DNA from 2 places in the Anoxybacillus sp. ST4 genome. Region 1 is predicted to be linked to the other one. Evidence: a T-box and tRNA genes for the amino acid it is inferred to sense, from the RefSeq annotation. Region 1 holds a T-box; the other holds one or more tRNA genes.
The links. The T-box of region 1 lies ahead of pheS (phenylalanine--tRNA ligase subunit alpha). A T-box ahead of a tRNA ligase gene usually reads a tRNA of that ligase, here a tRNA-Phe.
Positions count from the first base shown of each region.

Region 2: it has a tRNA-Phe gene. The T-box ahead of pheS (phenylalanine--tRNA ligase subunit alpha) is inferred to sense a tRNA for this amino acid. The anticodon was not compared.

Region 1 covers NZ_JAHZOE010000006.1:3-7,454, forward strand. Annotated here, with positions in the region: gene msrA (peptide-methionine (S)-S-oxide reductase MsrA) at 137-661, shown strand; gene K1I44_RS06135 (TrmH family RNA methyltransferase) at 658-1,410, shown strand; T-box leader at 1,481-1,716, shown strand; gene pheS (phenylalanine--tRNA ligase subunit alpha) at 1,762-2,796, shown strand; gene pheT (phenylalanine--tRNA ligase subunit beta) at 2,812-5,226, shown strand; gene K1I44_RS06150 (hypothetical protein) at 5,431-5,874, shown strand; gene K1I44_RS06155 (alanine--tRNA ligase-related protein) at 6,108-7,337, shown strand; gene K1I44_RS06160 (ATP-grasp domain-containing protein) at 7,409-7,452, shown strand, end outside.
Region 2 covers NZ_JAHZOE010000018.1:24,832-32,283, forward strand. Annotated here, with positions in the region: gene K1I44_RS11110 (YybS family protein) at 1-252, shown strand, start outside; gene K1I44_RS11115 (DHH family phosphoesterase) at 274-2,247, shown strand; gene rplI (50S ribosomal protein L9) at 2,244-2,693, shown strand; gene dnaB (replicative DNA helicase) at 2,769-4,133, shown strand; gene K1I44_RS11130 (adenylosuccinate synthase) at 4,249-5,535, shown strand; tRNA gene K1I44_RS11135 (tRNA-Asp) at 5,636-5,711, shown strand; tRNA gene K1I44_RS11140 (tRNA-Phe) at 5,825-5,897, shown strand; gene yycF (response regulator YycF) at 5,998-6,702, shown strand; gene walK (cell wall metabolism sensor histidine kinase WalK) at 6,707-7,452, shown strand, end outside.

The DNA of each region.
Region 1 (7,452 bases):
CGTACCTATGGGTTGTTAGATATAAACAAAAATGAAAAAGTATGTGATGAGTTTTGTCGAAAAATATTTTTTTGGCACCCCTAAGATGCCAAGAAACCTTGATATATCAACATTTTTAGAGGGAGGAGAGAGAAACATGGAAAAAGCAACATTTGCTGGCGGATGTTTTTGGTGCATGGTTACTCCATTTGAAGAACTTGACGGCATTTATGGCATCGTTTCTGGATACACAGGCGGCCATGTCGAGCATCCGACGTATGAACAAGTGAAAACGGGAACGACAGGGCATTACGAAGCGGTGCAAATTACGTTCGATCCGCATGTGTTTCCGTACGAAAAATTGTTAGAGTTGTATTGGTGTCAAATTGACCCGACTGACGATGGAGGTCAATTTCATGACCGTGGTCCACAATATCGAACAGCAATTTTTTATCATAATGAACGGCAAAAAGCATTAGCTGAACAATCAAAAAAACAATTAGAAGAAAGTGGACGTTTTCCAAAACCGATTGTGACCAAAATTTTACCTGCAACAACGTTTTATCCAGCAGAAGACTATCATCAAAATTACCATAAAAAAAATCCGAAACATTATAAAGAAGACCGCGCCGCCTCAGGTCGCGATGAATTTATTGCGAAACATTGGGGGAAAAACGAGTGAAACGAATTGAATCGCCGAAAAACGAGCGGGTGAAACAATGGAAAAAGCTTTTAACGAAAAAAGGACGCGACAAAACGGGATTGTTTCTCATTGAAGGATTTCATTTAGTCGAAGAGGCAATCAAAAGTGGCGTTCATATCGAAGAACTGATTGTTGCGGAGCATGCGATTATTCCCGCAAGCTGGAACGTTGCGCATGTACGGACGACGATCGTGACAAATGACGTGATGAAAGCAATTAGCGACACAGAAACACCGCAAGGCATCGCAGCGGTATGCAAACAATTGCATTGGAACGTCGATGATGTGCAAACGGCGTTGTTCATTGATGCGGTACAAGATCCGGGGAATGTCGGGACGATCATTCGCACCGCAGATGCCGCAGGAATAGACGTTGTTGTTGTTGGCGAAGGAAGTGCAGATGTATACAACGCAAAAGTCATTCGCGCCACGCAAGGTTCGTTATTTCATTTTCCTGTTATAAAAGGAGACATCGGGGAATGGATCGCTCGCTTTCAAAGTGAACATATTCCGATTTATGGCACATCGCTGCAAAACGGGGTAGACTATCGTTCTGTCGCTCCTTCGTCATCGTTTGCATTAATCGTCGGGAATGAAGGAAGCGGAGTGAATGAGCAATGGCTAAAACAGACGACAACGAACTTATACGTGCCGATTTACGGGAAAGCGGAATCATTAAACGTCGCCATTGCGACAGGCATTTTACTGTATCATTTACAGAAAAAATAAACGTATGCTTACATGATTGCCTTGCACCTGATGGCACATTTGCTTATAATAAATGAAGAATTTCATCATATAAAAAACGATGATCGAGAAGAGTAGCTTGCCGATCGCCATTCAGGGAGAAAACGCCATAGACTGCGAGCGTTTTTATGGCTCAAGCAAGTGAATTCACCTCGGGAGTTGGCGCTTGGACCATTTTGCGCGTGCAAAATGTAAAGGCGTTCCGGTGTAGACCGTTATCACAATGAAGTGAGCTATGTTGATCGCATAGCTAACAAGGGTGGTACCGCGAGTGCACTCGTCCCTTATATTAGGGGCGAGTTTTTTTATTATATCGATCAGAGGAGGGTTTTTATGAAGGAGCGGTTACAACAGCTTCAACAAGAAGCACTTGAAAAAATTGAACAGGCAAACGATTTAAAAGCGCTCAATGACGTGCGCGTCGCATATCTCGGCAAAAAAGGCCCAATTACAGAAGTGCTGCGCGGCATGGGGGCGCTGTCGCCTGAAGAGCGTCCAGTTATGGGGGCGCTTGTGAACGAAGTGCGTGAAGTGATTCAAACAGCGCTTGAAGCAAAGCAAGCAACGCTTGAACAAGCAGAAGTCGAGAAAAAACTAGCGTCTGAAGCGATCGATGTGACGCTTCCTGGGCGTCCGGTGAAACGTGGCAATCACCATCCGTTAACGCGCGTCATTGAAGAAATTGAAGATTTATTTATCGGTATGGGCTATACGATTGCTGAAGGACCGGAAGTCGAAAAAGACTATTACAACTTTGAAGCGCTCAATTTGCCAAAAGGTCATCCAGCGCGCGATATGCAAGATTCATTTTATATTACAGAGGAAATTTTATTGCGTACACATACGTCTCCGGTGCAAGCGCGCACAATGGAAAAACATAAAGGACGCGGTCCAGTGAAGATCATTTGCCCTGGAAAAGTATATCGCCGCGATAACGACGATGCGACGCATTCCCATCAATTTACACAAATTGAAGGGCTTGTTGTGGACGAAAACATTCGCATGAGCGACTTAAAAGGAACGTTGCGCGAATTTGCGCGCAAAATGTTTGGAGAAGACCGCGACATTCGCTTCCGTCCAAGTTTTTTCCCATTTACAGAGCCGTCTGTTGAAGTGGACGTATCATGTGCCAATTGCGGTGGACACGGATGCAGCGTATGCAAAGGAACAGGCTGGATTGAAATTTTAGGGGCAGGAATGGTTCATCCGAACGTGCTGGAGATGGCAGGATTCGATTCGAAAAAATATACAGGCTTTGCGTTCGGTATGGGTCCAGAGCGCATTGCGATGTTAAAATACGGCATTGATGATATTCGTCATTTTTATCAAAACGATATTCGATTTTTACAACAATTTCGTCGGGTGTAAAAGGAGGGGTTGGCGATGTTCGTTTCATATCGATGGTTACAACAATATGTCGATTTAACAGGAATTACAGCAAACCAACTAGCAGATCGCATCACAAAAGCAGGCATTGAAGTGGAAAGCGTCGAGGTGCGCAATAAAGGAATACAAGGTGTCGTCATCGGGCATGTGCTCGAGCGCGAACAACATCCGAACGCTGATAAATTAAGCAAATGTTTAGTAGATATTGGCGAAGAGAATCCGGTGCAAATCATTTGCGGGGCGCCGAACGTGGCAAAAGGACAAAAAGTCGCTGTTGCTAAAGTGGGTGCGGTATTGCCTGGCAACTTTAAAATTAAACGGGCGAAACTGCGCGGTGAAGAATCAAACGGTATGATTTGTTCACTGCAAGAACTTGGCGTCGAGTCGAAAATCGTTCCGAAAGAATATGCCGATGGTATTTTCGTTTTCCCAAACGATGCACCAGTTGGTGAAGATGCGCTTCATTGGCTATATTTAGACGATGAAGTATTAGAGCTCAGTTTAACGCCAAACCGTGCTGATTGTTTAAGTATGATCGGCGTCGCTTATGAAGTGGCAGCGATTTTAGGGCGCAGCGTCAAACTGCCGGCCATTGAGTTGCAAGAAAACGACGAAAACGTTCATGACTACATTTCTGTACGGGTCGATGCACAAGAAGATAACCCGTTGTATGCAGGGCGCATCGTGAAACATGTCAAAATCGGTCCATCGCCGCTTTGGATGCAAGCGCGTTTAATGGCAGCTGGCATTCGTCCACACAATAACGTTGTTGATATTACGAACTACATTTTGCTTGAATACGGTCAACCGCTTCATGCGTTTGACTATGATCGCCTCGGTTCGAAAGAAATTGTCGTTCGTCGTGCGAAAAACGGTGAAACGATCGTGACGCTTGATGATGTAGAGCGCACGCTCACAGAAAACCATCTCGTCATTACGAACGGAAAAGAGCCTGTCGCTTTAGCTGGTGTGATGGGCGGTGCGAACTCGGAAGTAAAAAATGACACAACGACCGTGTTTATTGAGTCCGCGTATTTCGCAAGTTCGGTTGTTCGCCAAGCGGTCAAAGATCACGGATTGCGCAGCGAGTCGAGCACACGGTTTGAAAAAGGCATCGACCCAGCGCGCACGAAAGAAGCGCTTGACCGCGCGGCTGCATTGATGGCGGAATATGCTGGCGGCGAAGTCGTTGGCGGCGTTGTGGAAGTGAACACACTGCAACGAAAAGATGTTGTTGTCACGATTACATTAGACCGTATTAATAACGTGCTTGGCACAGCCATTACGAAAGAGGAAGTTGCGAATATTTTAACAAACTTGCAATTCGCGTTTACAGAACATGACGGTACGTTTACGATTACTGTTCCATCGCGCCGTCGCGATATTGCGATTGAAGAAGACATCATTGAAGAAGTGGCGCGTCTATATGGATATGACAACTTGCCAGCAACTCTTCCGATCGGTGAAGCAAACCCGGGCAAGCTCACACCATATCAGGCAAAGCGCCGCAAAGTACGCCGTTATTTAGAAGATGCGGGCTTATTCCAAGCGATTACGTACTCGCTCACAAACGAAGCAAAAGCAACGATGTTTGCGTTTGAAACGGCGGAACCGATTCGTCTTGCTCTTCCAATGAGCGAAGAACGAAGCGTCTTACGGCAAAGTTTAGTGCCGCACTTGCTAGAAGCGGCAAGCTACAACCGTGCCCGCCAAGTCGAAAACGTAGCGCTATACGAAATCGGCTCGGTATATTTAGCAACAAATGAACACGAGTTGCCAAACGAAAAAGAGCGGTTAGCCGGCGTCTTGACAGGAGTATGGCATGCGCATTTATGGCAAGGAGAGAAAAAAGCGGTTGACTTCTACGTTGCAAAAGGCATTTTAGATGGTTTATTTGCCTTGCTAGGATTAGAGAACCGTATCGAATATAAGCAGGCGAAGCGCGAGCATCTTCATCCAGGGCGCACAGCAGATATGTTGCTAGACGGCAAAACAATCGGCTTTATCGGTCAGCTTCATCCGAACGTGCAAAAACAATTTGATTTAAAAGAAACGTATGTGTTTGAACTAGACATTGAAGCATTGCTGAAGGCGGAAGTAGATGACATTCGCTATACAGCGATTCCGCGCTTCCCATCCATTACGCGCGATATTGCGCTCGTCGTCGATGAGCATATTGTTGCGGGTGAGTTGCAAAAAGCGATTATCGAGGCAGGCGGTGAACTGTTGAAGGATGTATCGATTTTCGACGTCTACAAAGGCGACCGCCTCCCGGAAGGCAAAAAATCGATCGCCTTCGCGCTTCGTTACTACGACCCATCGCGGACATTAACGGACGAAAAAGTAACAAACGTTCACGAACAAGTCATCAAAGCGGTCGAACAACAATTCGGCGCCACATTGCGCGGGTAAAACGAAGCCCCCATCTGATGCATGAGCATTGGATGGGGGTTTTTATGTCCTTGTCGGATCGGTGGGGGCGTTTTTTTGTCTAGTCCGCCAAAATTGGCGGGCGCACCGTCAAAGAATGGCGGGGTTCGACATCAAGTTGGCGGTGAATAATGGAAAAAAGTGAAGTATAATCAAATTATCAAAACGAAAGGAGGAATTTTTAAAATGATTCGTCAATTTGTAAGCATAGCAGTAGCGGTAATGCTTGTTGGAGGAATTTTATTTGGCATAGGAAAAGATTCATTGGCAACTTCGAATCAAAAGGGGATAAAAGAATCGGGGGCGGTTACTCCTCAATCGATTGCATCAAAGACGAAAACAACCACGATCCAAGTTGGACAAACCGTTCAAACTTTGTATGTGACAGGAACTTTTGAAACTCAGTATAGCGATGTTCATAAAAGACAACTGTTTTCGGGAGTTAAATCGATTTCCTCAAAAGTATCTGGCAGTGGGACGTGGACACAGACAGGATATAGTGTGGAATTAATTGACAGTGGGCGCACATATGTCATTACTGTGTCGGGAAAATATTCCTATAATGGTGCAACATATACGATTTCAACAAGTATAGAGTTTTATTGCAATGCTAATCATTCTAGCGGATAGTAAGTGGTACAAAAGACTTGTCACATTCTTCGACAAGTCTTTTTATTTTTTAGGAAGGAATTTCATTGAAATTGTCGAATATTCCCTATTTGTAAATATTTATTTACAATAGACTGAATTATTCATATGAATTAACGCTTGGTTTTTGTAATTGCTTATATCTCTAATATGCCGTAAAACCAACAAAAACTTAAAGTGTGACAACGCCGTTTTTTGATAAGGGGGTGTCGGGAATGGATTACATATCATTAAAAAACAATATCATTAATACATTGAAAAATGAACATTTAAAGCAAATACCTTCAGTTCCCGTTTTGCGGAGTGCAACTCAAAAGCCGTTTTTTATTTTTTCTCCGATTCTAGTAGTGTATGAAAAGTTTCTTTCGTCAGATGAGCATGATATAGAGTTTATCATTCAGCCGTGTGTCAGATCATTGGAATCATACAAATTAAAATACAACCCTATAGTTTCAAACTTCCAAGAATTGCTCAGTATTTTTTCCTATAAACATAGAAAAATAAGTGATTATGTAAGCCTTTTTGATGAGCTGAACAAAACATTTCTTTCACTAGAAAAAAACAACATTTATTGGCAAGTTGAATCGACTAATTCAGAAGTAAAGAAAGCCTTAAGACAAAATGATTTTTACAATATTATTGACTGTAAGTCAGAGCAATTAAGGTGTCATTTACCGGATATTACACAAAGCGCATTTTACTTAAAAGTCCTCTATGAATATCGAAATGGATTAGTCCCGATATGCAATTTTGTGTTGATTGATCAGGAGCAGGATTGTTGTAGATTAGATTGTGCTATCTTCTTAGAAAGGTTGCACTTTATTATGAATCAACAAGATCATGTCTATGACACCGAATTATATAGTAGCTTAGTGAAATTTTTTTCTGAGAAGTCAATCCCATACATTGAGTCATGTAGACTATCCTCATTGCTACGAACATCATTGTTTTTATTGTTGAACGGCGTTTTACCAGAATCAAAAAGGGGAGGTTATTTTACAAGAAAAATACTTAGGGAATTTTTTGCTTTTTGTTATACGCATGATTTTGATGTTAACTCAGAGATAGATAATCTCCTGCAATTTGGGATAGATTGTTTAATTAAAATAGGAACGAACATAGATATTGTTCATTCTGAAGAAGTTAAAAGAATCATTACGTGTGAGTATACACAGTGGAAAACAACGCAACAAAAAGGAATCGAGTTGGCTGCTAAAAAAATTCAACATTTAAGTTACGTGGATAGAAATGGTGTTGAAATGTTAAAAGACACATATGGTATACATGAGGAAGTATTAAAACGTATTGTTAAGCAAAGCGGTATGAACTTTGAAGGAAATCCAAATGAAATAGAATATTCGAATAGATTTTTACCTTATCCATTTGATAGAACAAGGGATTTTACACCTTCATCTTGGTTTAGCCAGAGCAGATTTTCAATATAACTTGAAGGGATATATACGTTTTAAGAATTTTAATAAAAACTGTACGAAAAATAGCTAAAGGAGGTTCAATCGTGTCGATAGTTGTGTTAAATCAAATGCCAAGCAAAATCGTTAA
Region 2 (7,452 bases), on a different contig from region 1:
CTCTTTTTCCCAATTGAGCAAGAATCGTTTCTTTATGTTGCGCTTCTCAACTTATTTCAAATTTTACAGCTTCTTATGACGATTCAAGGATTTTCATTCATTTTTTATTGGATGCATCATAAAAAGATGGGGCGTAAAGGAGCTATTGTGATTGTCGTTTTATCTCTATTTTTCCCTTTTTTACTTCACCTCGTACGAATATTGGGTATAATTGATTTAGGATTTGATTTGCGAAAGAGGCTGAATGATTAATGAAACAAGGAGCTGACGTTCATGTCTAGTTTGTATGAAAAGCAGAGGCATCGCTATCCCTTGTACGTTTTAATTAGTATTACGCTCGTATTACTTATTATTGTCACATATTTTCAATGGATCATTGGGATAGTTGTTGCTGTGCTCCTTGGACCAACGTTATTTCATGTGTTCCGATCGTATAAAGTTGCCCAAGAAGAAATTGAAGATTACATTTCCACCCTTTCGTATCGTATTAAAAAGGTTGGAGAAGAAGCGTTAATGGGCATGCCGATTGGCATTATGCTCATTAACGAGGAGTTAGAAATTGAGTGGACAAACACGTTTCTATGCTCTTGTTTTGGAGTCGATACGTTAGTTGGGCAATCGTTATATGATGTCGCTGAACAACTCGTTCCTCTTATGAAAAAAGAGGCAACGGAAGAAGCAATTACGTTACACGATCGAACGTTTAAAGTGATCATTCGCCCCGAAGAGCGCTTACTTTACTTTTTCGATATTACCGAGCAGGCTCAATTGGAGAGAAGATATGAACAAGAAAAGATTGTGCTAGGTGTCATCTTGCTTGATAATTATGACGATGTGACGCAAGGAATGGACGATCAAACGAAAAGTCAACTGAATAGCCAAGTGACGTCAATTTTAAATAGATGGGCAAGCGAATATGGGTTATTTTTAAAACGCACGTCATCTGATCGCTTTGTCGCCGTGTTAAATGAACATATTTTACAACAACTTGAGAAAAACAAATTTTCTATTTTAGATGAAGTGCGTGAACAAACAGCTAAAAATCATGTACCACTCACGTTAAGTATCGGGATTGGAACAAATTCGCCGTCCTTGCCAGAGCTAGGCGCATTGGCACAATCTAGTTTAGATTTAGCGCTTGGGCGTGGCGGTGACCAAGTAGCCATTAAACAACCGAACGGAAAAGTGAAATTTTATGGCGGGAAAACGAACCCTATGGAAAAACGTACAAGAGTTCGGGCGCGCGTCATTTCACACGCGTTAAAAGAGCTTATTTTAGAAAGCGAACAAGTATTTATTATGGGACATAAGTATCCTGACATGGATGCGATTGGAGCTGCGATCGGCATTTTAAAAGTCGCCCAAATGAACGAAAAAGAAGGGTTTATTATTATTGATACGAACCGAATAGATTCTGGTGTGCAACGACTGCTTGACGAAGTGAAAAAGCAAACGGAGCTTTGGTCGCGCTTTATTTCTCCTGAACAAGCATTAGAGTTGGCGACAGACGATACGTTACTCGTTGTCGTTGATACGCATAAACCTTCACTTGTCATTGAAGAGCGGCTATTGCTTCGTTTAGATCGGGTTGTCGTTATTGATCACCACCGTCGTGGTGAGGAGTTTATTAAAGATCCAATACTCGTTTACATGGAACCATATGCTTCATCAACGTCAGAGTTAGTGACGGAATTGTTAGAATATCAGCCGAAACGTTCGAAGTTGTCGATGCTTGAAGCGACCGCTTTATTAGCAGGCATTGTTGTTGATACGAAAAGTTTTACGTTGCGTACAGGATCGCGAACGTTCGATGCCGCTTCATATTTGCGAGCGCAAGGGGCTGATACGACGCTCGTTCAAAAGTTGTTAAAAGAAAATATTGAGCATTACATGAAGCGTGCTAAAATTATTGAGAACGCTATCATTGATGAACATGGTTTTGCTATTGCGAAAGGAAACGCCAATGAAGCATACGATCCCGTTTTAATTGCGCAAGCGGCGGACACGCTATTATCTTTACACGGCGTTGTCGCTTCGTTTGTCATTTCAAAACGAAACGATCAAACTATAGGGATTAGTGCCCGTTCATTGGGAGATGTGAATGTTCAAATCATTATGGAGAAGCTTGATGGCGGAGGCCATTTAACGAACGCTGCAACTCAGCTCACTAACGTAACGATTGATGAAGCTGAGAAACGATTGAGAGCAGCGATTCAAGAATATATTGAAGGGGGTAAACAATCATGAAAGTGATTTTCTTAAAAGACGTTAAAGGGAAAGGAAAAAAAGGTGAAGTTAAAAATGTTGCTGACGGTTACGCACAAAACTTTTTATTTAAGCAAGGGCTTGCTATCGAAGCAACACCAGCTAATTTAAAAGCGTTAGAAGCTCAAAAAAATAAACAAAAGAAAGAAGCTGAAGAAGAACTAGCTCGCGCCAAGCAACTAAAGGAAAAAATGGATACGTTAACAGTTGAATTGTTTGCGAAAGCTGGTGAGGGTGGACGATTATTCGGTTCAATTACAAGTAAACAAATTGCTGAGGCGCTTCAGCAACAACATCATATTAAAATCGATAAGCGCAAAATTGAACTTGACGATGCGATTCGGGCGCTTGGATATACAAATGTGCCAGTGAAACTTCATCCGGAAGTAACTGCAACATTAAAAGTGCATGTGCAAGAACAAAAGTGATGAAATGTGATTTTATGCCGGATTTTTTCCGTGCATATAATCACATTTTTCTTATGAGAAAGGATGGTGAGTAACATGGACGACGTATTTGCTGATCGACTTCCCCCACAAAATATTGAAGCTGAACAGGCTGTACTCGGGGCGATTTTATTAGAGCCATCCGCGCTCACAACCGCTTCAGAAATATTAATCCCTGAAGATTTTTATCGGGCGGCTCATCAAAAAATTTTCCGGACGATGTTGCAATTATCCGATCGCGGTGAGCCGGTTGATTTAGTGACAGTCACATCAGAGCTAGCAGATGCAAATGCGCTTGAGGAAGTGGGCGGTGTTTCATATTTAACAGAGCTTGCGAATGCTGTTCCAACAGCAGCAAACGTGCAATATTATGCGAAAATTGTTGAAGAGAAATCCATTTTGCGCCGTTTAATTCGCACGGCTACATCGATTGCCCAAGACGGCTATACGCGCGAAGATGAAGTAGAGGATGTATTAAATGAAGCTGAAAGAAAAATTTTAGAGGTCTCCCAACGAAAAAATACGACGGGATTTCAAAATATAAAAGATGTACTTGTTCAAGCATATGATAACATTGAAATGCTCCACAACCGAAAAGGCGAAATTACCGGTATTCCAACCGGCTTTATTGAGCTTGATCGTATGACAGCAGGATTTCAACGGAGCGACTTTATTATTGTCGCTGCTCGCCCGTCTGTCGGGAAAACGGCATTTGCATTAAATATTGCCCAAAATGTAGCGACGCGTACAGGGGAAAACGTGGCCATTTTCAGCTTGGAAATGGGGGCTCAACAACTCGTTATGCGTATGCTTTGTGCGGAGGGCAACATTAACGCTCAAAATTTACGGACGGGCAAATTGACACCGGAAGATTGGGGAAAGTTGACGATGGCAATGGGAAGCCTTTCGAATGCAGGTATTTTTATTGATGACACCCCGAACATTCGCGTCAGTGAAATTCGCGCCAAATGCCGTCGTTTAAAGCAAGAGCAGGGGCTTGGTATGGTACTCATCGACTATTTGCAACTTATTCAAGGAAGTGGACGAAATCGTGAAAATCGCCAACAGGAAGTATCGGAAATTTCCCGCTCGCTAAAAGCGCTAGCACGTGAATTAGACGTTCCTGTCATTGCCTTATCTCAGCTTTCTCGTAGTGTAGAGCAGCGTCAAGATAAGCGACCGATGATGTCGGATTTGCGTGAATCGGGAAGTATTGAACAAGATGCTGATATTGTCGCCTTTTTATACCGCGATGATTATTACGACAAAGAATCGGAGAATAAAAATATTATCGAAATTATTATCGCAAAACAACGGAACGGTCCTGTTGGCACGGTGCAGCTTGCTTTTGTGAAAGAATACAATAAGTTTGTCAACTTAGAGCGCCGCTTCGATGATGCAAATGTTCCACCTGTCGCTTAATTTATACGAATAAAAAATGTTGATATTGATATAAATGTTCGGTTTTTTATTGATTTTTGGCAGTTGATTTGGTACACTTACTTTGTTTGGAATTGATGAAGCGGAGGTGCTCGCTATGTCTTCAGTTGTTGTTGTCGGAACACAATGGGGCGATGAGGGAAAAGGAAAAATTACGGATTTTTTGTCACAACATGCGGAAGTCATTGCACGATATCAAGGTGGAAATAACGCCGGACATACAATTGTATTTAACGGTGAAAAGTATAAATTACATTTAATTCCTTCAGGCATTTTTTATAAAGATAAAATTTGCGTCATTGGAAACGGAATGGTTGTTGACCCGAAAGCTCTCGTGCAAGAATTAGCTTATTTACATGAGCGCGGAGTGAGTACGGAAAATTTACGCATTAGCAATCGTGCACACGTCATTTTGCCTTATCATTTGAAACTTGATGAAGTGGAAGAAGAACGAAAAGGGGCTAACAAAATTGGAACGACGAAAAAAGGAATTGGCCCGGCCTACATGGATAAGGCAGCCCGTGTTGGCATTCGCATTGCAGATTTACTCGATCGTGAAGTATTTGCGGAAAAATTAGCACGCAATTTAGCAGAGAAAAATATTCTTTTTGAAAAAGTATACGGTGTTGAAGGATTTAAATTAGAGCATATTCTCGATGAGTATTATGAGTATGGACAACAAATCGCAAAATATGTTTGCGATACATCTGTCGTATTAAACGATGCACTTGATGAAGGGCGCCGTGTTCTATTTGAAGGTGCACAAGGGGTTATGCTCGATATTGACCAAGGAACATATCCGTTTGTTACGTCATCAAACCCGGTTGCTGGTGGGGTGACAATTGGCGCTGGTGTTGGTCCGACAAAGATAAAACACGTTGTTGGTGTCGCGAAAGCATATACAACACGTGTAGGCGATGGTCCATTTCCAACCGAGTTGAACAATGAAATTGGTGATCGCATTCGTGAAGTAGGTCGTGAGTATGGGACAACGACAGGACGCCCACGCCGCGTTGGTTGGTTCGATAGCGTTGTTGTTCGGCATGCGCGTCGAGTAAGTGGCATTACAGATTTATCATTAAATTCGATCGACGTATTAACAGGTATTGAAACATTAAAAATTTGCGTTGCTTATCGCTACAAAGGGCAAATCATCGAAGAGTTTCCGGCTAGCTTAAAAGTATTAGCAGAATGTGAACCTGTGTACGAAGAACTGCCAGGATGGACAGAGGATATTACTGGCGTCAAAAGCTTAGATGAACTACCAGCTAATGCGCGCCATTATGTTGAGCGCATCTCGCAATTAACAGGCATTCCGCTTTCCATTTTCTCTGTCGGCCCGGATCGTTCTCAAACGAATGTTGTTCGCAATGTGTATGCATAACTAAAAAAACGTCGATGGACAATTCATCGACGTTTTTTTATTAAAAACTATTGCTTTATGACTATTTTTATAATAAAATAATTTATGTCTTTTGAGATGCGGTTCCGTGGTGTAGGGGTTAACATGCCTGCCTGTCACGCAGGAGATCGCGGGTTCGAATCCCGTCGGAACCGCCATTTTTTATTTGCATAGGTGTACCGCTCGACCAGCATCTTGAGTAAGCAAACGGAGAGCGGGACGAAGGACGTTGTTTTAAGCGGAATAGTATGGTGGAGAAAGTCGTTTATATGGCTCGGTAGCTCAGTCGGTAGAGCAAAGGACTGAAAATCCTTGTGTCGGCGGTTCGATTCCGTCCCGAGCCACTTGGAAGCATAGATACATATATGTGTCTATGCTTTTTTATTTTATAATGATGACATGATACACTATAAGTAAATATTCCTTTTGGGGGAGTGAATACAGATGGAGAAAAAAATTTTAGTTGTAGACGATGAAAAACCAATTGCTGATATTTTGCAATTTAATTTAAAAAAAGAAGGATATGACGTATATTGTGCATATGATGGTGTCGAAGCGTTGCAAAAAGTAGAAGACGTACAACCAGACTTAATTTTATTGGATATTATGCTACCACAGAAAGATGGAATGGAAGTATGTAGAGAAATTCGAAAAAAATACGATATGCCCATTATTATGTTGACAGCAAAAGATTCTGAAATCGATAAAGTGCTCGGGTTAGAGCTTGGCGCTGACGATTATGTAACGAAGCCATTCAGCACACGTGAGCTATTGGCGCGCGTGAAGGCGAATTTACGACGTCATCAACAAAAACAAGAACAAGATCCAAAAGAAATGAGCGAAATCAAAATCGGTTCGCTTACCATTCATCCGGACGCCTATACTGTATCCAAACGAGGAGAACAAATTGAATTAACTCATCGCGAATTTGAACTGCTTCATTACTTGGCGAAACATATCGGTCAAGTCATGACGAGAGAACATTTATTGCAAACAGTATGGGGGTACGATTACTTTGGCGATGTGCGCACCGTTGATGTAACCGTCAGACGTTTGCGTGAAAAAATTGAAGACAATCCTTCGCACCCAACATGGATTGTTACAAGACGCGGGGTAGGGTATTATTTACGAAATCCGGAACAGGAGTAACAGCATGAAAAAAGTAAGTATATTTCAATCGATTCACGTCAAATTTGCCCTAATTTACATTTTGCTTATTTTAATTGCTATGCAAATTATCGGAGCTTATTTCGTTCGCCAGCTGGAAGCTCAGCTTGTTGAAAACTTCAAAAACTCATTAAATGAACGGGTTATTTTACTTGCCTATAACATTGAACAAGAAATGAATAAAGAACGAGATAAAAAAAGTCCTACACTCGAAGAGGAAATTCGTTCGATTTTACAAGATTTCGTCTCACAAGATATTTCTGAAGTACGGGTCATTGATAATAAAAGTAAAGTATTAGGCACATCGAATCCATACAATCAAAATATCGTTGGGAAACGAACAACAGACTTGCTTATTAAACGAACGCTAGTGGCAGGGGAAATGGCAGAAAAAATGCTTGTCGATCCGAAAACGGGACATCGGATGTACATTTCCTCTACACCTATTAAAGTAAAAAATGAAATTAAGGGCGCGATTTATGTCATCGCGTCAATGGAAAATGTTTTCGCACAAATGAGGCAAATTAACAACATTTTAGCGACAGGAACAGGGATTGCTTTAGTCATTACGGCATTGTTAGGCATCTTGTTAGCGCAGACAATTACACGTCCTATTTCAGATATGCGTAAACAGGCGTTAGCGATGGCGAAAGGTAACTTTTCACGAAAAGTAAAAGTGTACGGATATGACGAAATTGGACAACTTGCTCTCAGCTTTAATAACTTAACGAA